DNA from 3 places in the Paenibacillus sp. MMO-58 genome. Region 1 is predicted to be linked to each of the others. Evidence: riboswitches for the same ligand, from Rfam matches in the RefSeq annotation. Region 1 holds a riboswitch; each other region holds the start of a gene.
The links. A riboswitch is a leader RNA that binds a small molecule or an ion and turns the genes downstream of it on or off. The one in region 1 is predicted to bind cyclic di-AMP.

Region 1 (10,568 bases):
ATATTTTTATTAGTCAGAACAAGAAATAATCAAAAATTGGCATGTAAACGCCACCAATGAGTTGTTTGGTTGAAAAAAGCCTGATAAATTGCGGTTTTTTTTCTATTTTGGCAATACATCTTAGAAATATAAATATTTTTTCACTAGATGTATTTTGTACCTTGTGTTAAAATTATATATTTTTCTTCTTATATTTTTAAACGTTAGACTTTTGAAATAGTAAGCATATAAGCATCCCAAATTTCAAGTGAATTATTGTTTAAGAAACGCAGGACCTTATGGTATATTTTAAGAACAGAGAAGAATAATAATTAGCAGAAACGGAATGATTTCAGCGTGAAAAAGATATTATTATACTTCAATATTCTCATGATTATTCTCATCATCTTGGGTATTGTTCTAATCGTGGAACAAAATCAAAAGGAAAAAACAAGCACTTTGATGGCAACACCCACACCTGCTAGAGCAATTCCACCCAAAGAAACCGATCCAATTAATATGACTAAGGACTTGCCTCCCTCTCAGCGGAAGACATCCGTTCTATTGACCGCACCGTTAGTTAAACAATTACCCGAATTGTTAAACGGCTGTGAAATAACATCCTTAACAATGCTCTTGCAATATTACGGAATTAAGAAGGATAAAATGGATTTAGTCCCGGAGCTTATTCGGGATGATACACCGATTATTAAAAGTAAGAATGGTCAAATTTTAACCTGGGGAGATCCGAACATTGGATTTGTCGGCGATATTACCGGCAAGAAAATTGGTTACGGTATCTACCATGAACCATTATATCAACTGCTAAAAACTTACATCGATACAGCTGTCGATTTAAGCGGTACTTCCTTGAGTGAATTGGAACAGAAGCTTTCAGCCGGCTACCCGGTCGTAGTTTGGACCACAGTTAACTATAGTGCACCAGCGGAAAATGACTGGAAATCGTGGAGTTCTCCGACTGGAACGATTAAAGCTACTTTTAAAGAACATAGCGTTCTATTGGTTGGCTATGATAAAGATCACGTTTATCTAAACGACCCGCTTAGCGGCAAGAAACAAGTAAAAGTGAATAAACATATTTTTTTGTTAGGTTGGACAGCCATGGGCAAGCAGGCCATTTCTTATGGTAATTGAAAAGGGTTTGTTGGGCATAAGAGGATAATACTCACACGGCCTCTATTATCCTTTCCTTCGCCAATTAGTAAAAGAAACAAGCCCCGTAAACGGACTTGTTTCTTTCGGTTTTTTAATGGTTTTTCGTTGTCATTTCCCCATAAACTTCTTCTGTTACGACACGCCGAGCTGTCACATACCGTTTTTCATAATAGTCCTCGGAGAGGCTACTAACTCTTACCCCTTTGCTGCTGGATGAATGAGCGAATTGTTCATTACCGATATATATGCCGGCATGAGATATGCCCTTTCCATCTGTGTTAAAGAACACGAGATCGCCAGGTTTTAAATTCTCTTTTGCAACTTTTATTCCCTCTTGCGCCTGTGCCTTGGATGTCCGTGGAAGATCTACATCATATTTATTGAATATGTATAAGATGAATCCTGAACAGTCAAAGCCGTTTGTTGTTGTCCCCCCCCATTTATAAGGAGTTCCAACGACCTGATCAACGGCATGTTTGATATCCATTCCGTTTGCAAACGCACTTCCAGCAAAAGCAAAACACATAGTACCCAATACAAGTGAAGCAATAACTTTCTTCAAAACAGTTTCTCCCTTCGATGCCTACGAGGTTAGCTAAGGGTTCGGAAGAAGGTTTCCCTATAATCCTTAAGTGCAGATTAATTCACCCGAGAGTGGATCCCCCGTTTCCATTTTTTAAGAGGAATTCGGCAAATTTCGTTTTGTTTTTTATTTCGGTTTATTCATTTCTCTTTTTTCTATCCAATTCCTTCTTATTTTCTATTAGAATAATCTCATATTCGACAAAGAATGAATGAATATAATATATTTACTTGTTTTATATACCGATTCCTTTAACCGCTATTTTGATCCAGCTTATTCCTTTATCCCGACTTAAGAAAACGTTTCGTTCAGATGTGGAAAATGCTATTTCGTTTTCAATTTGCGGGTTTTGGGCGATGTAAGTAATGAAATCATTCGGGTTAAGGGCAGGTGTAATAAGCGATCTTATTTCTTCGTTTATTTGCCACAATAATTTCTTTCCTCCGATAAATAAATCGCCGTTTTTTCCGAATGCTACGGCAGTCACTTCTTCCTCAAGAGCTAGCTTCTTAAATTGATCGCCATAATTGCTCGACAAGAAAACACCGTTGCTTGTTCCGATGGCAACCGTTTGAGGGTCTGAAGGATGAGCGGCTATTGCTGTCATTTGCCCGTCCAATCCATTTAACTCGCTCTTTTTCCACGTTTTCGCGTTATCTAATGTTACGTATACGCCCGATGTACTTAACCTTGTATTAGCTTCCGGATTATAGACATAAATGGCGTGCGTTTTATACCCTGCTGCCATCCCATGAAAATCCATGACACCCTGTAAATCCAATGGGATAATCGTTTCTCCGTCATTAGTAACTTTAACAATTCCAAGAGGATTAACCAGATCTGACCCTAATGCAGGATGACCACTGCTATAGAATCCGTCGTCAACAAGATTAAATCCCATATAATCATGCTTGTCCCCTTCAAAGGGGTTCCAGCGATCATTTCTATAGGCCATAATTCCTTCATGTGCGGGAATTAATAGCTGTGTACCGTCGTTCGTGAAACCTAATCCATGAATATGAGTGATGTTTGCGTTTTCTTTTTTAGACGGCAGCACTACTAATTGGACAAATGCAGCACTCAAAATTCCTAAGAGTAGTCCTCCTGCCCACCAAGTTTTAGGCATGATAGCCGAACCTTTCTTTTTCATTAACTGTTCCTCTCTACCCGATTATTTGTCCAACCACTTCAATTTTTCAAAATATTCATCTTGATTGATTTCGCCATTAGCATAACGCTCGCCTAAGATCATCCGGGGATGGTCTTTTACTTTACCCATTTGCAATTTACGAATGATGAAATAAATAGTTAAGCCAAGTATTACAACAAGCACGATCCCTGCAATAGCCATCATGATACACATTTGCATCATAGAAGAGTTTCCTGTCATATAATCCATCATCATGACAAATCAGCTCCTCTCTTCGATATCATTGTCGATTTCTATTCCATGATACAATTCACATTTGATGATATTGTGTAGGAAATAAAATTCTTATGACAACGTATGCTTATAAATAATCCATTGGATTTTGAACTTCTTCATTGATTCTGACTTCAAAATGGAGATGATTGCCGGTTGAATTCCCTGTCGATCCTACTTCGGCAATTTTCTGTCCTCTGTTAACTTTTTCTTCTTCCTCCACTTTTATTCCGTTCATACGAATATGGGCATACAGCGTCCACATGCCGTTTCCATGATCAATGATAACCGTGTTTCCATATCCGCTTGTCCATCTTGCCAGCAAGACCGTACCTGATTGGGCAGCTAATATGTCCCTTCCTCCTGGCGCCCCAATATCAATCCCCTTATGAAAAGTGTCCTTCTCCCCCGTTATCGGATCTTCCCGGTCTCCAAACGGAGATGTAATGGGATAGGTTTTAGCGAATGGCCAACTAAGCTCAGTTTCCTTGGAAGGTGAACTATCGATGGTGGTTTGATGCTCCTCGTGCTCACTTTCTTTTAATGCTTGCTCTTCCAGCGTTTTTTTCTTCTCTTTGAGTGCAGCAGCTTCTCTGGCCATATCCAACAGTTTAATTTCTTGATCCTTTGATACCGTTAGCAGCGCCTTCTGTTCTTGCTCTAAAGAAGCAATTAATACTTGCTTTTCCTGCTCCTTAAGACGAAGCTCACTCATCATCTGATCCGTTTGTAAACGGAGCTCCTTGACCTCAAGCATTTGCTCCTCCATCTTTGTTTGCTTTAGGGAAATGTTTGTTGCATCTGCTTGGTTTTGTTCGATGATGGATTGGTCTTGGGCAATAATGATTTTCAGGCTCTCGATCCGGTCAATAAAATCCATAAAACTATTTGATTGCAATAGAACATTTATATAGGAGACCGCACCATTTTGATACATGAGCCGAACACGATTATCTTGGAGCTTTTTTCGCTCTGTTAGACGGTTCTTTATCTCTTTTAGCTGTACAGCGGTATTAATTATATTTTGCTGCAAAGAAACGATTTGTTTGTTATAACGCGTAAGCTGTTCACTTGTACGATCCAGATTTTTTAGAATCGTAGTGATTTCTTGCTCTGCTACAGTTTTATCATTAAGTACTTCTTCCCGGCTGTCTTGACTGTCTTGCGCTTTTTTCTCTGCATCCTTCATTTTCTCTTCAATATCTTGAATTTCCGTATCCAGCCCATCCACTTCGGCTATCGCCCGGCTTTGGCTTGGGTAGGCAAGCAAACCAGACATTAAGGAAAAGATCAGAAAAAATATTACTTGTTTCCTCAAGTAGAAACCTCCTGATCACTGCGCGGCATGTAAGTATTGACTCTTTGGAAGATCAATCACATACATTTTGTGCCAAAGCGCTAAATTGTAAAATAACCAAATAATCCGAGCGTAATCACCCTGACCATGTTTATGCTTCATAACGATTTCTTCAATGGTTCTCATGTTTACAATGTTATCGATTCCGCTTGCTTGAATTTGTTCCAGCATAACACGCGTCCGTTCCGTTTTAAGCCATTGTCGTAATGGTACGGGAAACCCAAGTTTGGGACGGTTAATAACTGAATCTGGAATGACGCCACTTAAAGCCCTTCTTAACACATGTTTGGTGGTGCCATTCGATATACGGTAAGCTGCCGGTATTTGACTGGCAATTTCGAATACTTCTTTATCTAGAAACGGTACTCTCAATTCCAGGGAATGAGCCATGGAGCATTTGTCGGCTTTTGCCAAAATATCACCAGGCAGCCATAGATTCATATCGATTAATTGCATTCGGGTCACATCATCTAAATGAGATGTTTGATTATATATTGGCTTCGTGATCGGATGCGTGGACAAGGAATAGTCTATATGTTCTGGAATTTTGTGCAGAAAGTATTCTTTCATGCTTTCGGTCAGTAAATTGGCATTACCAATAAATCGCTCTTCCAGTGATCGCGTTCCCCTTAACAAATAATTCTTTCCGTAGAAGTTAAAAGGTAAGGATCTTATTTGTTTATTCAAAGCTCTCTTTATTGAATCAGGCAGCCATGAAATATATCTTAGTGCAGCAGGCTCTTGATAAATCCGATAACCGCCAAACAATTCATCCGCTCCTTCACCGGAGAGGACCACCTTTACATGATCTTTGGCTAACTTTGCAACCTGATATAAGGCCACTGCGGAAGGATCCGCTACCGGTTCATCAAGATGCCAAATGACATTAGGAAGAGCATCGAAATATTTTTCTTCCGTAATGATATTATAAAAATGCTGTGTTCCAAGCTCTTGGGCTGTATTGGCAGCAATTAATGTCTCATTTTGCGGCCCGTCGAAGCCGACGGAGAAGGTCTTGGTTGGTTCAAGTTGACTCATATAAGTAGCAATTGCAGTGGAGTCGATTCCGCTGGATAAGAAGCAACCGAGAGGTACTTCACTGTGCATATGATATTTAATCGAGTCCAAAAGTTTATGACGAATTTCATTTTCGAAATACGTAATAGGCTTGTCCAAAGGATTGAACATCGGTTGCCAGTATCGTTTTATTTCAACCTTTCCATATTGTATGGTCAATTGATGAGCCGGAGGAAGCTTATGAATATGCTCGAACATCGTATCCGGCTGCGGCACGTACTGAAACGACAAGTAATCAAGAAAGCTTTGGTAATGGAGGCTGGCTTTTATGTCATCGGCGGCAAGTATGCTTTTAATTTCGGAGGCGAAGACAAACTTGTCCTTATCTTGATAATAATAAAATGGCTTAATACCAAAGTGGTCTCTTGCGGCAAATAATAACTGACGATTGCGGTCCCATAACGCGAAGCTAAACATCCCCCTCAGGTAGTTGAGGCACTTCTGTCCATATTCCTCATAAAGGTGAACAATGACTTCAGTGTCTGATTTCGTTTTAAAACGATGTCCCTTTGCTTCAAGAAGCCGACGAAGTTCGTTATAGTTATAAATCTCTCCATTAAAAATAATCCAAATCGATTCATTTTCATTGCTTAAAGGTTGGTTTCCTTCCTGAATATCTATGATTGATAATCTCCGAAAGCCCAATCCAATTTTGCCTTCTACCCAAAATCCGGATTGATTCGGTCCTCGGTGAATCATGACATCCGTCATTTCCTTCAATTGCTGTCTGTAAGGTGTTCTTTCGTCAAAGTACAATATACCGGCTATTCCGCACACTATTATCAACCTCATTTCTACATTTTCCCCATTTTAAAAAGGGATTTTATTTACTACGATACGTAGTTTATTAATAAAACACTACCTATTGTAGTATTTTGTTGTCGGTTTCGCAACAGTGAGCAGATTAAAAATCATTTAACTATTGTCTACATTAATTCTTCATAAGTGTCTGTTACGATTAAATAAAAGATTCGGGTATCTGCTTGTATACCTGGCGGTTCGATAAAGGGAATTATCATTCCACAATGGATATGGGTTCGGGTAAAGATTCGAATACCCTATCAAACATTTCGGAGATACTGGGGCATGTCAGTTCGGATTCTACAGCTGTTTATCTTAATGTGGATGTACGTTTTGATTGTAGTTTCCATACAGACACTACAACGTGTTCCGTGATCGTCCCATACTACAGCCTGCGGATCATACTTCCTGTATAGTAATTATTGTCAGCCATGAAATTACTGTAATATTAAATACGTACATGGAATATAGATTTTGAAGATGAGTATCTGCAGAAAGCCATAAGGATGTAGAGAAACAATATTAGATGGCACTTACGGATTATTTGCTTGTCGCGCAGGGGCTAAAAGTGTCCGACTTGGTTAAGCGTCAAAACATGAACTCCTTAAGCAGTTCCTTGGCAAACCGTCGTTGCAAACTGGATTCGTGGACATTTGGAAAGTAACCTTGTCAAACGCAAGAAGTGATATTATTAGCGCCAGCGATTGGGCACAATCGGTTGAAGACTTGGAATAACACTGTGCCAACTGTAATATAACACCGATTGAACGTGAATACGAAACCACAGTTGAAGAGCTTCTGAAACAAATTATAGGAGGCCATACGATGGGGCTCTTTAGCCGATTGAAAGATCTGTTCAAGGCGAAAATCCCGCAAGAAGATTATCCGGTGCGAGTACTAAGTGATTTTATTGAGTTTTACTCTGAAAAACTGCGCGAACTATCTGTATCCGTAAACAGATCGGAATCGGAATGGCTGCTTCTAAAAGGAAAAATGAATCTACATATAGTCAATTCGGCCATGTACCGAGATAAGGCCGATCAAGAAGCTAGACTAGGAAATGCCGACATGGCCAAATATTGGCTGGTGCAAGCACTTTCACAGGAAACCTACTCCGAGAATTTAAAGTCGGAGGTGGAAAGATTGCAGCGGACCACTAAACAATCGAAAGATACATTAACTCAACTAGAAAACAAACTTCTGACTGCTAAAGAGATGCGAAAAAAATTCATGCTTCGTCAGGAAGCCGCCAAATCAACGATGCAAATGAATGCGGTTCTAAAAGAATCATTTTCCTCTTCTGCATTGGAAAGAATGGAAGAGGAAACTTTTCTAGCCGAAGCCAAGGCTGAATTAATGCAATCACGTCCAAAATAGTTTTGTTAACGATCCGAACGCAGGTAATATGCCGGAATAAACAATCAAATGGCGCTCATTTGACGAGCGCCATTTGATTGCAATTGTTGATTTTATGCAGCCATTCTACTGCATGTTCAGCACAAGCAAAGCAGTGCCGAATGCTGCGCCCAATATTTTTGTAACTGATAATCGTAAACGAGAATATGATGTAAAAAATGTTGTAGGAGTGAGAACAAAATGCCGTCCATAGTAGGATTTATTAAGATTGTAAGTGTTGGATCAAGTGCAATAGTACAATTTGGTGATTCTGTCCAACTGAGTCCCTCAAGTCAAACTAAAACGTATGCAGGATCCGGTTCTTTTTTAACTGGGAGCTTGGCAAATGCTAATAATGCAGTTAGTTCCACCAATACCCTGGATCCTGATATTGAAGATTCTAATTCAAATAATATAGGCAGTGGTGTAAACGTGATTTAAAAACGTGGCCCTTATAGTCTTGTAGGACCAGCAAAAAGACGACCTTTATCCGATGGCCGTCTTTTCGCTATATAAGCGGCCCTATATGGCTCAATTTTTTACTTCATCAGTTTCAATATCCTCTTAATATTTACGGAAAAAATCGCCAGCGCTCATTGTAACTCCATGCCAATAAGAAGGAAATTTCGTCCTCCAGTACATGGTCCTGCAGGATTTCTCGCGGGAATTTCTCATTGTTATACAAGAAAAAAGGTACAGCCAGCTCAATTTCTTGAATGACTGTCCCGCTATTTTAATGGTAAGTATACATGAAATAATGTGCCTGCATTACTTTCCGCCCAAACCTGTCCATCATGACGCTCAACAAGCGCTTTTGTAATCGCAAGGCCTAAACCTCCCCCCCCCATTTTACGGTTTCTTGATTTATCAACTCGATAAAAACGTTCAAATACATTGGAAAGCTCTTTATCGGGTATGCCAATGCCGGTATCTTCAACCGTAATCTGAATACCATCGGGTTTCATAATACCGTAAATCTTTACTTTCCCATTTGCCTGAGTGAATTTGAGGGCATTTGATATCAGATTTGTCCAAATCTGGATGAGACGATGCTCATCCGCGTAAATCGTAATATCAGGAATTATCCCTTTTTCCAATACTACTCCCTTTTCAGAAAAGGAAGGCTGCATGAAGTTGATGACTTGATCAATCGATTTTACTAATTGAACCTCTTCCCGAGACAAATCAAAATCGGGTGACGAGAGGGTTTGCAGTTCTTCTAAATCATTAACAAGATGAATTAATCGATGTATTTCTTCCCGGCTTGATTGAATTCGCTCTGGCGTAGCCTCCCATATCCCGTCTTGAATAGCAGCTAAATAACTGTTTAGCGTGGTTAAAGGCGTACGGAGTTCATGTGCGATATTTTCCGTCATACTTACCCTTAGTTGCTCTTGCTGCTGCAATTGATCCGCCAGATGATTAATGGAAGCTGCCAGCTCTCCTAATTCATCTTTTGGTATTCCTTTTAAAGGTAAGCGAACATCTCGCTTTCCACGAGCCATAATTAAAGTTAAGTTTTTCATGCTAATCAAAGGGGAAGAAATCCGTTTCGCGATATAGATACTTAAGATCAAAGCGACAATCAGAGCGCCTCCAATAGTCATACCGACGGACTGGATAATCGCTTGCTCTAAATGCGTGTTCAACAATTCGGTTTTATTATGGCCTTGTTCCATTTCGTTTCCATACAGTTGGAAATGGTAATGCGTTGCATTAATGATGGTGAACGAAGCCAATAGGAGAATTAATCCGGTATATATAATAAGTAGAACACTTAATCGAAAGGATAGCGATTTTTTCATGATATGCCTCCGTGAAATCGATAGCCGACGCCAAATACGGTTCGGATAAAGAATGGATTTTTCGGGTCCTCTTCAATCTTCTGACGCAAGTTTTTTACATGCTGGTCGATCGAACGAGAATCACCTTCAAAATCAATCCCCATTACCATCTCGATTAATTCTTCACGAGTAAACGTTCGCTCCGAATTTCTCGCCATTACAACAAGCAGTTTATATTCGTTTGGTGTTAAGCTTATTGGGACTTGATTGACATATACCTGTTTGGCATGGCTGTCTACCATTAAACGCCCGTTTCCATATTTCAATCTCTCGGCAAGAAGTTCATGTTGGTTCGTTCGGCGCAATACGGACCGAATCCGCGCTAGTAACTCCCCAGGGTCAAATGGTTTAACGATATAATCATCCGCACCAGCCGCCAGCCCTTGAATGCGGTGGTGGGTAGATGCTTTAGCTGTTAGCATAATAATCGGTATCAATTTCGATGAGCGGATCCGATTACAAAGCTCCTCCCCATTCATATCAGGCAGCATGAGATCCAAAAGGATTAAATCGAATGCTTGTTTTTCAATCTCATGAATAGCGGATTGACCGTCGCTTGCCTCAACAACTTCGTATCCGGCTTTCATCAAATAGGCATTGATGACTTCTCGAATTTTATCTTCATCTTCAACAATTAAAATCTTGCTCAACATAGCTCACTCCATTCATCTTTGTATAAGTGAAGTATTTCCATTATGAAGTCATTGATCCAAGTACTATATCCCCTATCATTCTCATAATCTAGTAGTACAAATATTGCTAGATGAAAGATTTGCTAGGAGGCGGGCTTGCTGTGCAATATAGAGGCAATAATTTAAAACGATTTATATTCTTTTTTACCGTTTCTTTTTTTACCATAATTGGAATTCATATCTATCAGACGAGTCAAATCTCATTAATGAGTTCACTAGCTAATGTCCCTTCTGAGGCATC
Region 2 (10,568 bases), on a different contig from region 1:
ACGTGGCTCCGAAACCGCAGGCGCTTAGCAAGCGGATCACCGAGTACCATATCAACGTATCGCTTCGCGACGATATCCGGTATCTCGACGGCCAGCAGACCGTCACCTGGACGAACCCGGGCAAAAAGACGGTGTCCGAGCTGTATTTCCACCTCTATCCGAACGCCTTCATGTCGGACAAAACTACGTTTATGAAGGAATCCGGCGGAAAGCTGCGCTCGGATAAAGCAACCGAAGCAAGCCAGGGCTACATGAAGCTGCTTACGCTGGAGACGACGGAAGGGGAAAGCCTGCTTCCGCGGCTGCATTATGTTCAGCCCGATGACAACAATCCGAATGACTTTACGCTGGCCAAGCTTAAGCTGCCCGAACCGGTTGCCCCCGGCAAGTCGGTTACCCTAGAGATGGGCTTTGAGGTGAAGCTGCCCGAAGTATTCGCTCGCATGGGCTACTCCGGCAATTACGTGATGGCGGGCCAATGGTTCCCTAAGCTGGCCGTGTACGAGACAGCGGGGACAAGAGGCCGCACCACAGAGGGCTGGAACACGCATCAGTACCACGGCAACTCCGAGTTTTACAGCGACTTCGGCATATATTCCGTCCGCATCCAGGTGCCAGAATCCTATACCGTTGCAGCAACGGGATTTCAGACGAAGGCTGTAGAGAAAAAGGACAACCGGGCGTTCTATCAGTTCTACGCCGATGACGTGCATGACTTCGCCTGGGCCGCCTCCCCGGACTTTATCTATTATGAAGACACCTTATCCGGCCCGGGCATTCCGGGTGTACGTATCAAGCTTTATCTGGATCCTGCGCATAAGGATTTGAAGGACAGGTATATGCATGCCGCCAAATCTGCGCTCTCCAAATACGGGCAATGGTATGGCGAGTACCCGTACTCGACCTTATCGGTTGTAGTCCCTCCTAAGGGAGCTAACGGCTCCGGAGGAATGGAATATCCGACACTCGTCACGGCTTTCGCCGCCGAGACGGACAATCCGGGCTACAGTCTAGAGAGGACCGTCGTGCATGAGGTCGGGCATCAATACTGGTACGGCATGGTAGCCTCGAATGAATTCGAAGAAGCCTGGCTCGACGAAGGTTTTACCTCCTATGCGGAAGACAAGGTTATGGCCAGCGAATACGGCATCGAAGCCAACCTGCCGCTGGAAGCGAGCTATATGACGGATCCCGCTCCGCTGAAGCAGCCATCCTGGGCTTATCCGAGCAATAACGTCTATGCCGAGAATGTGTACATGCGGGCAAAGCTCGTACTGATTGGCATCGAGAAGCAAGTCGGCGAGAAAATGATGCAGAAGATTATGCGAACCTACTTCCAGAAATATAAGTTCAAGCATCCAACCACCACCGACTTCCAGCGCGTTGTAGAGCAGGTGACCAAGCAGAAGTGGAACAATTACTTCGACCAATATGTCTACGGCAATCAGATGGCGGACGTATCCGTAGAGTCCATTAATGTCCATCCGGTAGAGCAAGATGGAACGCGGATGTATGAATCGGTTGTCTCTCTTCAGCGCAACGGCGGTTATTACGGTCCGGTTCCGGTTGTCCTGAAGTTCAAGGACGGCACCATTGTTCCGAAGTCCTGGGATCCGACAGAGGCTCAAGTTCAGTACAAAGTTGTCCATAGCTCTCCGCTCGAATGGGTTGCTGTCGATCCGCAGCATACAAACGTACTCGACAATAAGCATATCAACGACTATATGAAGGCCGACTTATCTGAGGTCACACGTACCCGTTGGAGTCTTGGTACTTCTAACGTCATTCAAGGTCTGCTCGGATTATTGGGCTGGTGAGAAAACCTCTATCGAAGAATTTCGAAGAAGAGCGTCCGCGTCTAGAGGTAGGTTTTATCGCCAATAAGAATTTGTTATTCCGGCTTGCTCGAAACTTATAAATTCTTATGTGGTAGCTAAGAATTGCTTCGCAATTTTAGGAGGATAAGCCATGAAAAATCATATGAGGCAAGGCTGGGGGCTCACGATCAAGCACTTTTATATCGTTATCCTGCTATTCCTGTACCAGCTGCTATGGGGGTTCTTCCTTTACCGGTTTATCGATTCAGTCGTAGCTCCTCTGCTGCGCCGGTTCCCGGATCATTCCCCGTCCAAAGCAGCCGTCCAGCTATTTTTGAGCGAAGCGCAGTTCCAGATTATGAAGACGGATTTGCTCACTCCATACCTGTGGCTGCTTGGCGGCTTATTCGCCGCAAGAATGCTGCTCTCTCCGTTATTTAACGCGGGACTGCTCTACTCCCTGCAGCATGCGACCGATGCAGGAGGAACGCAGTTCCTGCAAGGTATCCGCCGGGCATGGAAGCCGGTTACCCTGCTCTACTGGATCGAAACGATTCTTGCTCTCGCTCCTGCATGGTGGCTGCTGCCCAAGGGACTTGAAGCCCTCCTTCACAGCCGCTCGATTGGAGCCTTGCTGCAGCAGACTCTTCCCGCTGCTGGAGGCTGGCTGTTATGGGGCATCCTGCTCCATCTACTGTTCCTAGCCATGCAGCTTGGGGCGACAAGCGGCAAAACCGGCGGTATTTTCCAATCCCTTGGCACAGCCGTTAAGCATCTTCTGCCTTTTGCCGGATTATCGCTTCTCATGTGGGCGATCGGCTCGGGAATCGGATTGTTTGTCAGCGGCTTCTCCCTCGTATGGGCCGGCTTTATCGCCCTTCTTGTCCACCAAGGCTATCATCTTGTCCGTACCCTAATGAAAGTATGGACTCTAGCCTCCCAATACGACATTTTAAGATCAAAGGAAGTTTAAAATTTTCTCATAATTATAGAAGCAGCCCGCCCTGCGACCTAGTCACAGCGCGGGTTTTTCGCGTTTTTTCGGGATCGCTCGTCCGCCATTCTCCAAATAAACCAACATATCGGCTAGCAAAACCACATAGTAAAGAGTTAGTAAATCTTTATAGTGCTTCTCTGCTAGTCTGCGCGCCCTACATGAAGACTACTAACCGCAGGATACAAGCTTTTCCGCTTTCATTAGTCAAAAGGTTGCATGAGAATTATTAGAAATTGCCGCATAGAGGAGGAGATAAACGAAAATTACCGAATAGTTACCAAGTACATAAAACAAACTGCCTAATTCCTTGTACTGGAAACGGGGGAACCACCCCTGGGTGAATTGACTTCGACGTCCGAATGATTCTATCGGCGCCCGAGAAGTCATAGGGATCCTTCAACCGAACCCCACAGCTAACCTCGTCGGCATTGGAAGGAGCTTTACCGCTTTGAAAAAGGTTACAGCACTACTCCTTGGACTTGCGCTAATGCTAGCTTTTCAGGCTGGAAGCGTTTTCGCAGACTCCAAAATGGACGGCATTGTCAGCAACTTGATTGGCACGCCGTACGTTGCAGGTGGAACATCCACGAAAGGATTCGACTGCTCCGGATTTACTTCTTATGTTTTCGACAAAATGGGCATCGATCTTCCTCGTACTTCCACTTCGCAATCTGAAACAGGTAAGAAGATCGCAAAAAGCGATCTAGTGGCCGGAGATCTCGTGTTCTTCAACACGAACGGTCGTGGTGTATCTCATGTCGGCATTTATGTAGGGGATGGCAAGTTTGCTCATGCATCGTCCAGCAAGGGCGTTACGATTAGCAGCCTTAGTGACTCTTATTATGTCAACCGGTATGTGACTGCTCGACGTGTCATGGACCCTAGCACTTTTGATAAATATGCCGACGAACAATAGAATCCAGCAGCCGTTTCCATCGGGACGGATTGGCAGGATTCCTGCAATAAAGCCGCATGCAGCTTGTCCCACCGGACAAACCGCATGCGGCTTTATTGTTTCCCGCTATTCTGTTTAGGCAACTGCCGTCTGCTGCTTCCGGCCGAGCGCCAGCATCGCAAGCAATACGACAAACATCGCAATAAGAAAAGCTCCTAGAATCCAGACTGTACGGTCCGCACCATAGTTGTCCATCATCCATCCCGTTAATTTCGGGAAGATCGCCCCGCCTACGCCTCCGCAAGCGACAAGCAGACTGGTTGTCCGCTCCGTCATCCCCGGAATTAGTCCGTTCGCGAATACGAGAGCAATCCCGAACACGCCGGAGAAGAACAATCCGCTTAGTCCGACAAGAACCATCATGCCGCTTAACTGCCCAACGGCTCCCATCGCAAGAATAACGACGCAGGCCCCGGCAATCGCAACAAACAGATAGCGGATGTATCCGACACGATCCGCCAGCCGTCCGGCGAACAGACGCCCAAGGATCATCGTGCCCCAGAACAGACTAAGCGAGGAAGGGGCATTCGCTTCGGACATGCCGGAGCGTTCGATCATAATGGAAGGCAGATAATTGGAGAAGCTCATTTCCACGCCAACATAAATGACGAAAAATAACGCCGACAGCAGCAGGAACGGAATCGAGGCTCTCTTATACCCGAACCATCCTTTTGGACGCGGTTCGCCAGCTTCCCGCTCCGCCGCAGCCTTCTTCCCTCTGGCATGAAAACCGATCTTGTCATCGATTGGCCCAAACGATATCGTCATCCATAAGATAAAGGTAATGCCAGCAAGTGCCGATAGGATCGGGAATGATAATTGCCATACATCGTATCGGATCAATATGCTGGCCATCGTTGGCATCAGGAAGGCCCCGATTCCAAAGAACGTCTCCAGCTTGGTCATCGCATTAGCCTTGCCGTTCTCTTCCGCCAGATCAATGACCATGGCTCCAATGACGGATTCCGTCATACCAAATCCAAACCCGGCAAACAAGGCGATAAACAGCATCAGCCCCCAGGAGTCGGGAGTAAGGCTGTAAGCCGCTTCGCCAAGCGTCAGGAGACCAAGCGAGAGAAGCACTCCCCCTCTTTTGCCCAGCTTGGACGTAATAAACGGGGACAGCAATACGCCCACCAAAAAACCAAAGAACTGATTCATCATCCATTGCCCGCCGTCGTCATAAGACAAACCGTATTTATCGAGCATCTGCTCCATTACCGACCCGCCCACAACATGAGCTAATCCAATTACGAGATAAGACAAACAGCCAAGCGCTATTAATTTCCGCATCGTAAAAGTTCTCCTTCGTTGTCCTTCGCCAAATCCTCATGAAGTCGATTACCGAAATGTTATAATGGAAAGAAACTTATATAGATTCTTATTAATGAGGGAAGATCCATGACTAATTTTACTGATGAGGTACATTATAAACCATCTCTGGAGGATATGACTATCCAGCCGCTGGAAATCGATCATGCCCGGCAAATCTGCGGGTGGCAATACGAACCGCCCTACGATCTTTATCATTGGCCGGCTTGGGATACGATGCAAAAGGACGAGATCGAATTCGGCGACCCCGTCCTGCGACGCATGCAATATGCGGCTGTCGTGAATCGCAACAAGGAACTGATCGGTTTTGCCCAATTCTTCCCCATTGTTGGCGTTACCCGCCTCGGTCTCGGCCTTCATCCCGCATTATGCGGCAGAGGCATCGGCCCCGGTTTTCTGCGGCTGCTGGTCCATGAAGCTCTGCGCCGGGCCCCTCGGAACAGCATCGATCTGGAGGTGCTGACCTGGAACACGCGGGCCATTCGCGCTTACGAACGGGCCGGCTTTGCCATTGAGGATACGTATGTAAGGCCAACGCCGCAAGGGCCCGCCGAGTTCCATTGTATGGTGTACCAGTCTACTCTTTAATATCCCTATAACCGGTAATAATCAGGCTCGGGATCCTTCATATCAACGAACAAAATAATGCCGGGCTTCACCAGTACCGATACCGTCCGGATCCAAGCCCTGGAATCCAGGTCGGTATAGGCGCGGGATACCATGGAGCGGCGGTTCTCATTTAATTGAACGACATTCGGAACAAAATACGGCCGCCAGCTCCAGTTGGCCCCGCAGTATTCATCCTCCCGCCGCCAGCTTCCGTCTTCTCTTCTCGAATAATTGGAGGAGATCTGAATGCCGTCTTCACTGCAAAGGTAGACGCGAATGCTGTTGTTCTCCAATTCCTGCAGCAGCCGGACGATCCATTCATTATCCTCGTCCTCCAGCTCCTCCAGATGACCAATCCGGTCGATCTTGCCGGACAGCCTGTCCGACAAATAGCTCCAGTAGTTTTCCGAATAGAGCTGCAGCTGCCGGTGCGCTTCCAGTTCCTCTTCCAATAGGACAGAGAAACGGGACGGCTCGTCGAACTCCGGCTCGGCCTTCGCAAACAGAAAGCCCTGTACGTACCGAACTCCCGCCTGGATCGCTCTCGCCAAATCCTGCTTGGTCTCCACCCCTTCGGCAAGCAGCGAAGCCCCAAGTTGGTCAGCCAGCGCGGAGAGGGAACGGAGCGTACCCAGATAGCCGTCATGACTCGCGCTCCGTTTCAGCAAATGAATGTCGATTTTCAGAATGTTCGGCTGAATCAAAGCAATCCGGTCCATGCCGCTAAAGCCGCTGCCAACATCGTCAATCGCAATCAGACAGCCCTTGGAGCGGTACAAATCGATGATTTCGCGCAGCTCCTCAATCTCGCCGTTAAAGCTTTCTTCCGTAATCTCTATCACGACTCTGCGGGGATCAATCCGATATTTATCCAGCAGAGATAAGGTATACATCTCCCCAGACTGCACGCCCCGGTGCATCCAGTTCGGCTTCAAATTAATAAACAGCATCGGAGGCTGCGGGGTTTCGCTTATTTTCCGAAAAGCCTGTTCACGCAAAATCCGGTCAACCGCGATATGATCCTCGACCGGTACGGCGGCGTCGCAGAAAAACGGCCCCAGACTGCGGACGGCATCGTCCTTGCAGGCTCTCCCCAGCACCTCATAGCCAACCACTTTTCTCGTATCAAGCGCAATGATCGGCTGATAGAAAGCAGACAGCTGCTCGCCATCCAGCTGCAGCGTCTGCGGTAACGTCGTATTTGATAAGCAATCGTTCGTCACGCTCACGCTCTCCCTTTGTTGCCTTATGTCAACCGAATCATACGGGTCACGTTATCTCCATGCGACACTTCAATGACATGATGCTTCGGATGATACGTAATCGCACCTTTGCCAACCTCGATAAACGGCTGCTCGCCAAGTCCGAAGAACACATCGTCGGCAAGCGCCTCCATGACTTCATGCCGGTCGTCCGCCCCAAGCGCGGCCCACTCTTCCTCTTCCATCTCGAAAAACGTGTAGCTGCCTTCTACCTCGCTTACCGCTTCCGTCAGTTCTTTCAATATATCTGCATACTCTCTTGCATGTCTGACTCCCACTATAGGTCAACCACCTTTACCATAATTATCTTCTATACTCATTTTACCGCATTTTTACGAAAATTAACGCTCTCTCTCTTAAATCATTTCTGAAAGTCTAATTTCCGTACGATAACTTGTCGATATAAGTACTAGAGATTTGTCGAAAACGTACTGGACGGGGTGCATGATGAAAAATTCTACAATTATCGGTATTATATTAGGACTCGTAGCGGTACTGGTCGGTATGACGCTGAAGGGTGCCGCTCTTAGCAATCTGTTAAATCCCGCCGCTTATATGATTATCGTCCTCGGGACCATCGCTTCGGTTATGATCGCCTTCCCGATGTCGGAGCTTTCCAAGGTCGGCAAGCTGTTCAAGATCGCCTTCAAGGAACAACCTCTGATGCCCCGCGAGCAGCTGATCGAGAGCTTTATGGAATGGGCTTCGATTACCCGCCGCGAAGGTCTTCTTGCCCTGGAAGCCAAGGTCGAGGATATTGAAGATACTTTCCTCCGCAACGGCATGCGCATGATTATTGACGGGAATGACCAGGATTTCGTCCGTGACGTCCTGCTCGAGGATATTTCCGCAACGGAAGACCGCCATAAAGCTGGCGCCTTGATCTTCACGCAAGCCGGTACCTATGCTCCAACGCTTGGTGTACTTGGTGCCGTAGTTGGTCTGATCGGCGCGCTTGGCCACATGGACGATATGGAGACCCTTGCCCACTCCATTGCCGGCGCCTTTATCGCAACGCTGCTCGGTATCTTTACCGGTTACGTGCTGTGGCATCCGCTCGCGAATAAATTGAAGCGTTTGTCCAAGAAAGAAGTACAGCTTCGCCTGATGATGGTAGAAGGCCTGCTATCGATTCAATCCGGCGTATCCACGATCGCGATTAACCAGAAGCTGTCTGTATTCCTCACCCCAACGGAACGGGCGGCTATGAGGGAGAAGGAGGCTAGCGCCGGTGAAAAAGCGTAAGCACGACGATCACGATGAACATATCGACGAATCATGGCTTATCCCTTATGCCGATCTGCTAACGCTGCTTCTCGCGCTCTTTATCGTATTGTATGCGGCAAGCTCCACGGATGCCAGAAAGTTCGAACGGATGAGCGAGGCGTTCAGCGCCGCATTCAATTCCGGGGCCGGTATCATGGACAATCCGTCGGTTATCAAGTCAGGCGAGCAGCCCCAGCAGCAAATCGATGACGGGAAGAAGACCAGCAAGGACCAGCATGAGGATACGGAGTCCAATCTTCAAGAGCTGATCAAAAAAGAACAGGAAGACTTGGAGAAGCTGAAGAAGCAACTTGACCAATATATTAAGAAGAACGGTCTGTCCTCCGAGCTGGAAACGAAGCTTAATCAGTCCCAGCTGATGATTACGATCAGCGACAATGCGTTATTTGCTTCCGGCAGCGATGCTCTCAAGACCGAATCGAAGGAGCTGGCAGCCAATATCTCCAAGATGCTGGAGCCTTATACCGGCTATGAGATTGTCGTATCCGGCCATACCGACGATCAGCCGATCCGGACGCAGAACTTCAAATCCAACTGGGATCTAAGCTCCTCAAGGGCGATCCGGTTTATGGACGTGCTTTTGCAGAATAACAAGCTCAAACCGGAACGGTTCAGCGCCATCGGTTACGGTGAGTACCGTCCGGTAGCTTCCAATGATACAACAGCCGGTCGGGCGAAGAACCGCCGGGTTGAAGTATCGATCATTCGTAAATATGTCGATTCGAGCAAGGTGCAGCAAATTCCTGCAACGCCTAAGCAGTGAACAACTTCTTTATAGAAAACTCCCCTGATTCCTAGAATCAGGGGAGTTTCTGTTTTGGCCTGCCTTACGACGGGCTGTAATTCAAGGAATCAAACAGCTCCGCTTTCTCCGCTTCCGTCAAGTCCCGCCATTTGCCCGTTGGCAATTGTCCGAGATGAATATTCATTATGCGGATGCGCTGCAGCTTCCGCACATGATAACCAAATGCCTCGCACATCCGACGAATCTGCCGGTTCTTCCCTTCGGTCAGAACAATCCGGAAGACACGATCCCCTACTCTGGTCACCTGGCATGGCAGCGTCATGCTGCCCAGGATACGAACCCCGCTCGACATTCCTTTGACGAACTCCGCCGTAACCGGACGATCAACCGTCACGATATACTCCTTCTCGTGCTTGCCTTCCGAGCGGAGGATCGGATTAACCACATCACCGTCATTTGTGAGCAGAATCAGCCCTTCGGAATCCTTGTCCAACCGGCCGATTGGAAAAATCCGCTCTTTATGGCCGACAAAATCGACAATATTGCCGCGGATATGCAGCTCGGTTGTGCTCGTAATGCCGACAGGCTTGTTCAAAGCAATATACACATGATGCTTCTGCTCGCCAATCCGTTTTCCGTCTATTCGTACATCATCGCCAAGCTCCGCTTGGCTGCCGAGTTCAGCCTTCGCTCCGTTAATCGTGACGCGTCCGCTATCGACCAGCTTATCCGCCTCACGCCTCGAACAATATCCTGTCTCGCTTATAAACTTATTAATCCGCACAAAAGTTCACCCCGTAGTCTGTGCTGCCATTTCCGCTATGCGATCGGAGGAATACGTATGAATAGATGGCTGTCCTACCGCCTGCTTATCCAATGCTTGCTCCGTCATGGCTTGCTTCGCTGCTATCCTCATCGCTTTGGCGACAGCTTCGCCCGCGATCGGACGGTATGGCCGAAGCGAGCCTACCATACCCCATTGTACTGCCTTCGACACGGCCGCGCCAATCGTTTCTCCAAGACGGAACGACTGTCGCGAGCCAAGCAGCAGTGACGGCCTGAAGATCCGGACCGATTCCAACGGAATCAAGGCCAGTTGCTCCTCAAGCTCGCCTTTTACCCGATTATAGAAAAAAGCAGAGGAAGACGACGCTCCCATTGCCGTTATGACCAGAAAATGACGCGCTCCCGTATGCTGTCCCCACTCTGCCAAGGCAAGCGGATAGTCATAATCCACCTTGCGGAACTCTTCCTGGGATCCCGCCGTCTTTATCGTAGTCCCCAGCGTACAGTACACGAGATCAACCGCCACATCATCCAGCGCTTCCCACATCCGGTCGAAATCCGCGATAATGACGTGCAGCTTGGACCTCGCTTCCTGCTCCATCTCCATTCGGCCGATCGGCCGCCTGGCTAATACCGTAATGGAATGACAGGCCGGATCGTTCAGAAGCTGCTCCAGCAGCGCCGATCCGACAAGTCCCGTAGCTCCCGCAATCAAGCAGCTGTAAGTACTGATACCTGCAATGTTGTCCATTGACGGATTACTCCTCCTCAGCCGACA
Region 3 (10,568 bases), on a different contig from region 1:
GGCGAATATCCGATTCGTGGCAGACAAGAAATACGGCAAAAAGCTGCAAAGAACGGTCGGCTCAAGTTCTACTTTTTACCTTGTCCGCCTTGACTGCGATGATACGTATCACCGCACCATGATCGATCAGCTTCATAAATACAAGCCAAAGCAAGGTACGCGGGCATTGATTAATCAGGCCGGCTACATTTATGACAGCGTACGGCACCGGGTGGCAACGGTCAGCAAATCCTCCCCGCCCTTTTATACATGGATTTACAATTCCGAGCAATACTTTGGCGGCTATCGATATAAGACGGTAGATGGGCACAGTGGAGTCATTAAGCATAAACATGAGGTTCTGACCAAGTCAGGCAAACGCAACTACATGGTTGTCGTGCATAACAAAAACACGCTGAATCAGAGACTTTTAAACAGACATACCTTTATCTCCAATAAAGCCAAAGTGGATGCCATTCTAGGCAAGTTTATTTAATTCTTCTCCTTCATAAATGCCGGGGCGGCAGGGAAAAGTAATACCGTCAAATTACGATGAGGCGGTGCGGCAAAATGGCAAGACGAAGCAGAAGATTACTTGTTCCTGAAGCAGGGGCGGCCATGCAGAACCTAAAGGCAAACGTGATGCGCCAGGAAGGCTATGCGGTAGACGAGAACAGACCGGATGACGTGAAATACGAAGTAGCTAGCGAGATGGGAATCCGGATGAACCGCAATGGCGATAACGGGAATATGAAAACCGAGGATGCCGGCCATGTCGGCGGAAAAATCGGCGGTGCGATGATCCGTGAAATGATCAGGATGGCGCAGGAGAAATTAGCAAAGCGGCAGCCTTAAGCTGCCGCTTTATTTTTATTGCGTAGATAGAGGTTAAGGCAATACCCTTAGAGTTTTGGCCTGCCGGATATGGGCAACCCCTTCCTGGCACAACCCGTATGGCTCCCAAGGGCAGTCATAGCAGAGCCTGTGGATATCATCGGGTTGAATAGCGGCAGCAACGCGCCCGATTAGCTCCTCCCAGCTTAACCGGTTTCCGGCCTCTAGCCCTAACTCGCCTAATATTTCGCTGTCCTTCCGATACACGCTTGGATTGTGGCAGTGATTCGGCTGATCCGATGGAAAGGCCGCGCAGATCTTATCCGGACCTTCGATAATTTCAAGGATCGTCTTCGGGTCGTTCCGCAGCGTTTCATAAACGGCTGTCATGTTCGTGCAGAAGCTTTCCGAATATCCCTTGCCGCGGTATCCAAGCAAACAAAACAGATGATGCCCTCTTAACGCGATGCTTTGCATGGGAACTGCTCCTCTCCCTGTATGTTAACCCGATTTTAACACAAAGGTTAACATATAGGGAGCTTTATCTATTCGGCGGGATTTCCGGTTCATGCCTGTATTCCTCCAGGTCAATTATTCCGTTAATCCCTATGTACACGCCTTCGGCCTCCAGCATATGCCTTTGCAGCATCCGCGATTCGTCTTCCTGAATAGCGATTTCTCCTTTGGCGTTCACCACCCGATGCCAAGGCAGCTGATGGGCACTGCTCAAAGCGTGCAGGATTCGTACGACCTGTCTTGCCCCGCGGCTGCTGCCTGCCAACCCCGCGATTTGCCCGTAGGTCATTACCTTCCCTTCCGGGATCCGCTTAATAATATCGACTACTCTCTGCGTATAAGGCTGTAACATAAACGTTTGTCCTTTCCCCGTATACTCAAAAAGGATCAGTTCCACTAGCGTTGGCTAATGAAACTGACCCTATTCGCGGTTAATTGATTTCCATTATCCCATATGAAGCCCTTCGAGAGCCGCTTCCGGCTTTTCGGCCTGCGTGTTCTCTCCGGAATTTTTCTTGCCTCTACGAAGCAGAAGCCCTAACAGGGCACCGATTATAGCAACAAATACCATAATGCCAAAGGTATAGTCAAATGCATCAACAGCCAATGCCAGAAGCTGCTGCAGCTGCTCCGGACTTGCCTGCGCGGCACCGCTTCCCGCGGTTTGGTTCGCCAGCGCTTCGGGCGGAACGTTTGCTTCAGCCATCAGCTTCGCAATCCGCTTGGTCAGAACCGTTACGAGCAGCGCAACCGCCAGCGAGCTGATCACCTGCTGCATCGCGCTCGTAAGCGAAGTAACGCGGCTGACCAGCTCCCGCGGCGTCTTGTTGATCAGATGGGAATTAAGAGGCATCATCATAAGCCCCATTCCCGAGCCGGCCATAATAAGAGGCAGCAGCAAATCCTCTCTGCCTGTATGAATATCCAGATGCGAATACTGGAAGATCGCGCCAGATACAAGGCTAAGCCCGATCACAACCAGCCAGCGGACACCGATCCGGTCAAACAAATAGCCGCCGATCGGCATCATGCAAGCCGAAGCCAGCGCTTGCGGAAATAAGGTAAGTCCGGTGTCAAACGCACCGTAGCCGCGGCCTTGCTGAAGAAATTGCGGCAGCAGGAAAATCGCGCCAAACAGCGAGAACTGGACAATCCACTGCACCACAATGCCGAACGAGAAATCAATCGAGCGGAACACCCGAAGATCCAGCAGCGGATGCTTCGCGCGCAGCTCTACGATAATAAAAACGATCAGCGCTACGCCGCCAGCGATAAGGCCGGTGAGCGTTTTATCCGAAGTCCAGCTCTCCGCGCCCTGGTTAACGCCATAGGATAACGCGGCGAAAGCGAGCGGCCCCAGAATCATGCCCGGAATATCCAATCCGGCAAGCTTCTTGGTCGCCAGCTTCGGCAGACTCCATAACCCGAACAATACGCTGATAATACCTACCGGCAGATTGATCAGGAAGATCCAGCGCCAAGAATGGTATTCGACCAGCCAGCCGGAAAGAATGGGACCAATGGCCGGCGCCAGCAGAATCGGCACGCCCAGCATCCCCATGACCTGCCCTACTTTATTGGGCGGACTCAGCCGGTAAACATACGCCATCGCAACGGGCAGCACAAATCCGCCGCCAAGCCCTTGAATGACGCGGAACATAATCAGCGTCTGCGGGTCATTCGGCAGCGCGCATAGGAGTGAGCCAATCGTAAAGAGAATGACCGAGGTTAGAAAAACCGTCTTGGCGCCGAACCGGTCGGACAGCCAGCCCGCAAGCGGAATGACGGCGGCTTGTGCCAGCATATAGCCCGTTACGGTCCATTGCAGAGTGGGAAGCTGCGTATGGAAATCCTCTACGAGCTTCGATAAAGCGACGTTCATCGCTGTTGTATCGAGAATAACCATAAAACAGCCGAGAATAATCGCGACAAGCGGAAGCAGGATGCTTTTTATGCTGAATTCCTGCTCCTGGGGTTTATCCGTTAACCGTTGTTCCATCCGTATAACCTCCTACATGGAATACCCCATTACGCCAAGGATGAGAGGGACAACGGCAGTCAGTAATGGTAGTGTGCTACCCCATGTTACTGAGCAAATTGGGCGAAGTCAATCGATTTTTTGGTAAAAAATACATAAAACGTTTTCAGCTGCATCAGGCTATTTCATCAGCCTCCGAATGATCGAAAGACCACCCTTGGCAGACGGATAACGGAAGGCAAAATCGAACCTGGTCGTTTGCTTCAGCACGCTTTTCATATGGGAGAAGGTCTTGAAGCTGTACTCGCCATGGTAAGCTCCCAACCCGCTCTCCCCCACTCCGCCAAACGGCAAATACGGCGTCGCCAGATGCATGAGCGTATCGTTGATGCATCCGCCGCCAAACGGCACCGCCTCGGTCACCCGCTTCTGAATAGCCGCATTCTCGCTGAACAGATAGAGAGCAAGCGGCTTCGGACGCGCATTGATCTGATCGATCGCTTCCTGAAGCTCGTCATAGACCAATACCGGCAGAATCGGGCCAAAAATCTCCTCCTGCATGACCGGCATATTCCAGTCCACGTGGGTTAATACGGTAGGCTCGATCCGGAGCGCCATTTCGTCTGCCCCTCCGCCCATGACAGCCTCCCCTTCGCGAAGGAAGCCTGCAAGCCGCTGGAAATGCCGCTCCGATATGATTTTGCCGTAATCCTTATGCTCAAGCGGATTCTGTCCATAGAACTTCGTTACCGACTTGCGGAGCTGCTGAAGGAACTCCTCCAGAACGCTGTGATGCACGAGCACGTAATCCGGCGCGATGCAGGTCTGCCCGGCGTTAATGAATTTGCCGAAGGCAAGACGTCTTGCGGCCAGCTTGAGATTGGCGTCATGATGCACGATAGCCGGGCTTTTGCCCCCAAGCTCCAGCGTAACCGGCGTCAAATGCTTGGCAGCCGCCGCCATAACCTGCTTGCCGACGTTAACGCTGCCCGTGAAGAAAATCTTATCGAACGGCAGGTCCAGCAGCTCCTTGCTTACTTCAACTCCGCCTTCCATTACGGCTATGTAAGAAGGGTCGAACGTATCCTGAACAAGCGAGGACATGACCTCCGACACTGCCTGCGAAAGCTCCGACGGCTTCAGGATTGCGGTATTGCCCGCTGCTATAGCTCCGACAAGCGGCGCCATCGCAAGCTGGAACGGATAGTTCCACGGAGCGATAATAAGCGCGGTGCCAAGCGGCTCCGGCACGATGTAGCCTTTGCTGCCCATGTGGGTAAGCGCCGTTTTGACCTTGGCGGGCTTCATCCACCGCTTCAACCGCTTCTGCACAAAAGAGATTTCCTTCAGGACAAGTCCAATCTCAAGCATATAGGACTCCTGCTCGCTCCGGTTAAGGTCAAGCCGAAGCGCCTGCATAATCGCATCCTCGCGTTCCGTAATGGCTTGGCGCAGCTTGGCCAGCTGTGCCTGCCGGAATTCGAGACTCCGGGTTGCCCCCGTCCCGTAATAATGCCGCTGCTTCTCCAGCAATTGTTGAGCTGTCATATTCACGTTCATGCGATACCCCGCCTTTTCGATATTAATCCAGACTTTAAAAATGAAAATCTATGCTATAGTTAGGAAAAAAGGAGCGATGCCGATTGATCAAAATACTGCCTGCCCTTATTCTGCTCATGGGCTTGCTTTACATTTTTATCATTCCTGCTGAACCGCATGCCGTCAAGCTAATTTTCAAAGCGATCCCTATGCTGCTGATTATCGCTTATGCTTACTTGCAGTCCGCGCAAAACGGTAAGCGGTTTCAACGGATCCTGCTAACCGGTCTTGTCTTCAGCGTTGTTGGCGATGTCACCCTGGGTAACTTTGTCGTAGGGCTGTCCGCTTTTTTGATCGGCCATTTGTTTTATTTAAGCGGATTTTTCGGGCAGTGGAGGTTTTCCTTCTGGCGGCTCGTAACGATTATTCCAATCGGCGTGTATGCCGTATATATGGGCTACGAGCTGCTTGATGGGCTTACGAAATCGGGGGACGACGCTCTGAAAATCCCCGTTCTTGTCTATGTAACCGCCATTTCGCTGATGGGCTGGTCGGCCATGATGTCCGGCAACGCATGGGCGGTTGCGGGTGCCCTGCTCTTTATGGCTTCCGATTCCATTCTTGCCTGGAATAAGTTTATTTCGGATATTGCCGGGTCAGACGTGCTCATTATGGCCACTTATTATGCTGCTCAATTCTGCATCGCCGCCTGCATCGGATACCGGGGCCGCACAGCTCCCAAGCAAAAAGCCATGATCCTCTGATCATGGCTTTGATTATGCCTGGCCGGTTGTTATCCGGCTTTTTCCTTATTCATCTGCTTGCTGCGCAGCTGGCCGCAAGCCGCGTCGATGTCGGCGCCATGCTCGAGGCGGACGCTGACGCTGACGTCTTGTTTTTTCAGCGTATCGTAGAAGCTCTTAATGGAGTCGTTCTCGCTGCGCTGGTATTGGCTATGCTCGTCAACCGGATTATAAGGAATCAGGTTCACGTTCACGAGGGAGCGGCGGCGGTCGCCCACCAGCTCGGCAAGCTCAAGCGCATGCTCCGGCCGGTCGTTGACGTCCTTGAGCAGAATATACTCCAGCGTAATGCGGCGGTTCGTCCGCTCCAGATAATAATCGATCGCATCCATCAGCTTCTCGATCGGAATCGCTCGGTTGATCTTCATAATCCGCGTCCGCAGCTCATTATTAGGAGCATGCAGCGAGACCGCGAGGTTAACCCCTTGATCCTTGTCGGCAAACTCTCTGATTTTGTCCGCGAGGCCGCTTGTCGATACCGTAATATGGCGCGGACCGATAGCCAGACCTTTATGATCCTTCACCGTTGTAAGGAAGTCGTTCAGGTGAATAAAGTTATCGAACGGCTCGCCAATGCCCATAACAACGATATGGCTGACCTTCTCGCCTTGGCCGGATTCGTCGAGATGAAGCTGAATCTTCATAATCTGCTCGACAATCTCGCCGCTTGTCAGATCCCTGCTCTTCTTCAACAGGCCGCTCGCACAGAAGCTGCAGCCGATGTTGCAGCCAACCTGCGTGGTTACGCAGACCGACAAGCCGAACTTATGGCGCATCATCACCGTCTCGATCAGGTTGCCGTCATCCAGCTTGAGCAGCAGCTTGACCGTGCCGTCCTTCGACACCTGCTTCGTATGCTCGACCAGCGTCTGGATCGCAAAGTTCTCTTCCAGCAGCTTCACGAGGTCCGGATGAACATCCGTCATATCCGCAAAGCTCGTAACCCGCTTCCGGTACAAGTATTCCCACACCTGGGTCGCCCGGAACTTTTTATGCCCGCGCTCGCCCAGCCATGATGTTAATTGCTCTAATGTAAATCCATATATGGATGGTGTATTCATCGTTTTTCCTCTTTTCGTGAAACGCGGCCAAAGCCGCATACTGTTCCTATTGTCCCAAAATTAGCTGATGAAAACAAGGGGCCATTATAGTGCCGCTCAGCTCCTTACCGGCCCCTCCACCGCCGTAAAACGGTTTTTCCGTCTTATTCTGCTACTCCGGACAAACCGATTTGGGCTTGGGTTATACCTGCATTTCACAACGAATTACAGCATTCGAGAGATATAAGGTCCAAGAAGGAGCATGGTAGAGTTCCCTCCAAATGTAAACGCTCTAACCAAACTCCTTGTCAGAATTAGACAATATGCCGCCTCTACGGTTCATTTACAACTTCGGCCGTCAGGCGTAATATACGATTCAGCAAATGTAACAATCGCTGAGTTTCCGTTAAGGGAAACGGGGGAACCAATCGATAAGCGGCATGGCAACGGTGTGAGAGCCGGCGCGGCATGCTTATCCGGGGTGAATCCGGGAAAAGGCTGCGCGCGGCCGGACCCGGTAGGGCGACTCTCACCGTCCGAATCCGTCAGCTAACCTCGTAAGCGATGAAAATGCGACTGTCCAGTAGGCAGGGCATTTTCCAAGTAGAGAGGATGATGTGATCTTGTGACCTTCCAAGGCCGCGGGGATCTTTCCTCTGCGGCTTTTTCTCATGCCCATTTTTAATCAACTGTCTTTATCGCTTAATCCCCTTCACGGGGGGAACGGGGGAACCAATCGGGCAGCCGGCTGTTCCATACAGCCAGCATTGTCCACGGGGTGAATCGCCGAAGCAGCTCCATCTGAGCTCATCGGCGTAGGGCGACTCTTACGCCCGAATCCGTCAGCTAACTTCGTCAGCGTACCAAGAGAGGCAACGATGATCGTGAATATAGGCGCGGTTTATTTCCTGCTGCGCTTATAAGCCGCGTGAAGAGTCCCTCTTCCGCGGCTTTTTTGTTTGTCGTTGATTCCTCTAACCAAAAGAGGAGCGTAAACCATGGACGATTATATACTTGTCTCCGCACCCAATGTGCAGGGCGAGGATTTTATTAAACAGCTGCTGCACCGGCATATCCCGTTTGCCGCCATCGTGAACAATAAGACCGAATACGGGCGGATGCTGGAGCTTGGCGTGTCAACGATTATCGTCATCAATACAACTGACGAGGCTACATGGCGTGTCCCGGAGCTGCCGGTCGGACGAATCTTTTTATTCGAAAGGAGCCTGAATCTGTGCTGCCGCTATATCCAGATCTGCCGCAGCTGGACATCCAAATCGATCTGCGTCGTTACGGACAGCGCAAATCCCCGTCTGATCTATAAAGGGATGGGTGCTAATTATGTCATTCATTCCAATCATGCGGATACATCCTTTTTAATCATAAACGACCTCATGGCAAGCCAAGATAATCGGTAAGACCGAAAGTTATTCGCCATTCTTTTAGGAGGAATCCGCTATGCAGGATATCTATATGGTGCTGCTTCTGGCAGCGATATTCATACTCTTCGCCGGCTTTATGCATTGGTGCGACCGGGCCATTCAAGAGGAGGATCAGCGATGATTGTCACGTTAGTGCTTGCCCTGTTTCTCTTTCTTTACTTGATATACGCCTTGATTAATCCGGAGAAATTCTAAACCCTTATCAAATGCTGGGAGGCCGCAATGGCAATGGATATTTTACAGCTCCTTATCGTGGTTGGCGTGCTTGTACTGCTCGTCAAACCGCTCGGAACCTATGTGTACCACGTATACTCGGATCAACCGAACCGGACCGACCGCCTATTCGGCGGAACCGAACGGTTCATTTATAAATTAATCGGGCTGAAATCGCGTGAAGGCATGACCTGGAAAAAGTACGCGTTAAGCTTCCTTTTCACGAATATCGTGCTGGTCGCGATCAGTTATTTGATTCTGCGCCTGCAGGGCAGCCTTCCTGGCAACCCCAACGGCATTGGCGCCATGGAAGAAACGCTGTCGTTCAATACCGTTATCAGCTTTATTACGAATACGAACCTGCAGCATTACAGCGGCGAGACCGGGCTGTCCTATTTCTCGCAGATGGCCGTCATTATGATGATGATGTTCACCTCGGCGGCTACCGGCTTCTCGGTTGCAATTGCTTTTATCCGCGGCTTGACGAGCAGGGGCAGCACCATCGGCAACTTCTTTACCGACTTCGTGAAATCCCACACGCGGATTTTCCTGCCGCTCGCAACGCTCATTACGCTGGTTCTTGTGGCACTTCACGTGCCGCAGACCCTGCAGCCTAACGTAACGGCAACAACGCTGGAAGGGGCAACGCAAAGCATCGCAATCGGTCCGGTTGCTTCTCTGGAATCGATTAAGCACTTGGGTACAAACGGCGGCGGTTTCTTTGGCGTCAACTCGGCGCATCCTTTCGAGAATCCGAGCCCGCTTACGAACGTCATCGAGATTCTGTCCATGTGGGCGCTGCCTGCTTGCCTGCCTTATGTATACGGTCGTTTCGCGGGTAACCGCAAGCAAGGCTGGGTTGTATTTGGCGCCATGATGTCGCTGTTCCTGGTATTCCTTGCAACGGTCTACACGGCTGAGCTGCATGGCAATCCGGTTATGAACAATCTTGGCGCAGACGCCTCGCAAGGCAGCATGGAGGGCAAGGAAGTCAGGTTTGGCATTGCCCAATCCTCCCTCTTTACGGCGGTGACGACGGCGGCCACTACCGGTTCGGTCAATAACATGCATGATACGCTGACCCCGATCGGCGGTCTTGTCCCGCTGGCGGAGATGATGCTGAACGTTGTGTTTGGAGGTAAAGGCGTTGGCCTCGTCAATATGCTGATGTATGCGATTCTTGCGGTCTTTATCGCGGGACTAATGGTCGGTCGGACACCTGAGTTTCTCGGGCGGAAAATCGAACCAAAGGAAATGAAGCTGATCGCGATCGCGATTCTCGTTCATCCGTTTATTATTTTGGCGCCAACCGCCATTGCTTTCCTGACGGATCTTGGCCAGGGTGCCATCACGAACCCAGGCTTTCACGGCATCTCGCAGGTGCTCTATGAATACACCTCGTCAGCGGCGAATAACGGCTCCGGCTTTGAAGGTCTTGCCGACAATACGCCGTTCTGGAACATGACGACCGGCCTCGTCATGCTGCTTGGACGGTATGTTTCGATGATTGCCATGCTGGCTGTAGCCGGATCCTTGGTCCGCAAAAAGCCCGTACCGGAAACGATCGGAACATTCCGGACGGACAACGTGCTGTTTGGCGGGATTCTAGTAGGAACCGTCGTTATTGTCGGCGCGCTGACGTTCCTGCCTGCCGTTGTACTTGGACCTATTGCAGAGCATTTAACGATTCGCTAACGGATAAGGATGAGGTGAATAACCGTGACCACACAACGTAAATCCATGCTGACCTCGGCGATTATAAGTCGCGCGGCGAAGGACAGCTTTCTGAAATTAAATCCGCTGACCATGATGAGAAATCCCGTCATGTTTGTCGTAGAGGTCGGCACGCTTGTCGTCCTGCTGATGACGATTTTCCCCGGCTACTTCGGAACGGAGGGACGAATAGGATTCAATCTGACGGTCTTTCTGATCCTGCTGTTCACCGTCCTGTTCGCTAATTTCGCGGAAGCGCTGGCCGAAGGACGGGGCAAAGCCCAGGCGGACTCGCTCAAGAAGAGCAAAAAGGACATTACGGCAAACAAAGTTACGGGCCAGACCATAAAACAGGTATCGTCAACCGAGCTCCGCAAAGGCGATATCGTCGTTGTCTCCGAAGGAGAGATGATTCCGGGTGACGGCGAAATTATCGAAGGCCTTGCCTCTGTCGACGAGTCGGCAATCACCGGCGAATCTGCACCGGTGATCAAGGAAGCCGGCGGCGACT

Region 2: linked by a shared signal. The riboswitch ahead of WFJ73_RS31525 (C40 family peptidase) and the one ahead of WFJ73_RS22740 (C40 family peptidase) in region 1 are both predicted to bind cyclic di-AMP.
Region 3: linked by a shared signal. The riboswitch ahead of WFJ73_RS21085 (hypothetical protein) and the one ahead of WFJ73_RS22740 (C40 family peptidase) in region 1 are both predicted to bind cyclic di-AMP.

Annotation. Positions count from the first base shown of each region.
Region 1 covers NZ_JBBCVY010000008.1:152,740-163,307, reverse strand. The annotation lists gene WFJ73_RS22745 (C39 family peptidase) at 337-1,134, shown strand; gene WFJ73_RS22740 (C40 family peptidase) at 1,247-1,717, opposite strand; cyclic di-AMP (ydaO/yuaA leader) riboswitch at 1,721-1,858, opposite strand; gene WFJ73_RS22735 (F510_1955 family glycosylhydrolase) at 1,974-2,888, opposite strand; gene WFJ73_RS22730 (SHOCT domain-containing protein) at 2,910-3,143, opposite strand; gene WFJ73_RS22725 (murein hydrolase activator EnvC family protein) at 3,250-4,479, opposite strand; gene asnB (asparagine synthase (glutamine-hydrolyzing)) at 4,495-6,372, opposite strand; partial or broken gene WFJ73_RS33450 (PCYCGC motif-containing (lipo)protein) at 6,657-6,788, opposite strand; gene WFJ73_RS22715 (PspA/IM30 family protein) at 7,222-7,773, shown strand; gene WFJ73_RS22710 (spore germination protein) at 7,993-8,232, shown strand; gene WFJ73_RS22705 (sensor histidine kinase) at 8,520-9,596, opposite strand; gene WFJ73_RS22700 (response regulator transcription factor) at 9,593-10,285, opposite strand; gene spoIIP (stage II sporulation protein P) at 10,429-10,568, shown strand, end outside.
Region 2 covers NZ_JBBCVY010000020.1:20,576-31,143, reverse strand. The annotation lists gene WFJ73_RS31535 (M1 family metallopeptidase) at 1-1,817, shown strand, start outside; gene WFJ73_RS31530 (hypothetical protein) at 1,969-2,790, shown strand; cyclic di-AMP (ydaO/yuaA leader) riboswitch at 3,101-3,257, shown strand; gene WFJ73_RS31525 (C40 family peptidase) at 3,263-3,730, shown strand; gene WFJ73_RS31520 (MFS transporter) at 3,845-5,062, opposite strand; gene WFJ73_RS31515 (GNAT family N-acetyltransferase) at 5,171-5,689, shown strand; gene WFJ73_RS31510 (EAL domain-containing protein) at 5,695-6,933, opposite strand; gene WFJ73_RS31505 (hypothetical protein) at 6,957-7,250, opposite strand; gene motA (flagellar motor stator protein MotA) at 7,420-8,217, shown strand; gene motB (flagellar motor protein MotB) at 8,204-9,022, shown strand; gene rluF (23S rRNA pseudouridine(2604) synthase RluF) at 9,087-9,788, opposite strand; gene WFJ73_RS31485 (NAD-dependent epimerase/dehydratase family protein) at 9,795-10,541, opposite strand; gene WFJ73_RS31480 (ATP-binding protein) at 10,559-10,568, opposite strand, start outside.
Region 3 covers NZ_JBBCVY010000007.1:173,107-183,674, forward strand. The annotation lists gene WFJ73_RS21045 (glycosyltransferase family A protein) at 1-475, shown strand, start outside; gene WFJ73_RS21050 (alpha/beta-type small acid-soluble spore protein) at 550-834, shown strand; gene WFJ73_RS21055 (DUF1284 domain-containing protein) at 868-1,290, opposite strand; gene WFJ73_RS21060 (MGMT family protein) at 1,355-1,681, opposite strand; gene WFJ73_RS21065 (DHA2 family efflux MFS transporter permease subunit) at 1,775-3,328, opposite strand; gene WFJ73_RS21070 (aldehyde dehydrogenase) at 3,488-4,867, opposite strand; gene WFJ73_RS21075 (lysoplasmalogenase) at 4,951-5,610, shown strand; gene rlmN (23S rRNA (adenine(2503)-C(2))-methyltransferase RlmN) at 5,640-6,710, opposite strand; cyclic di-AMP (ydaO/yuaA leader) riboswitch at 7,073-7,268, shown strand; cyclic di-AMP (ydaO/yuaA leader) riboswitch at 7,379-7,566, shown strand; gene WFJ73_RS21085 (hypothetical protein) at 7,688-8,107, shown strand; gene kdpF (K(+)-transporting ATPase subunit F) at 8,249-8,326, shown strand; gene kdpA (potassium-transporting ATPase subunit KdpA) at 8,360-10,039, shown strand; gene kdpB (potassium-transporting ATPase subunit KdpB) at 10,085-10,568, shown strand, end outside.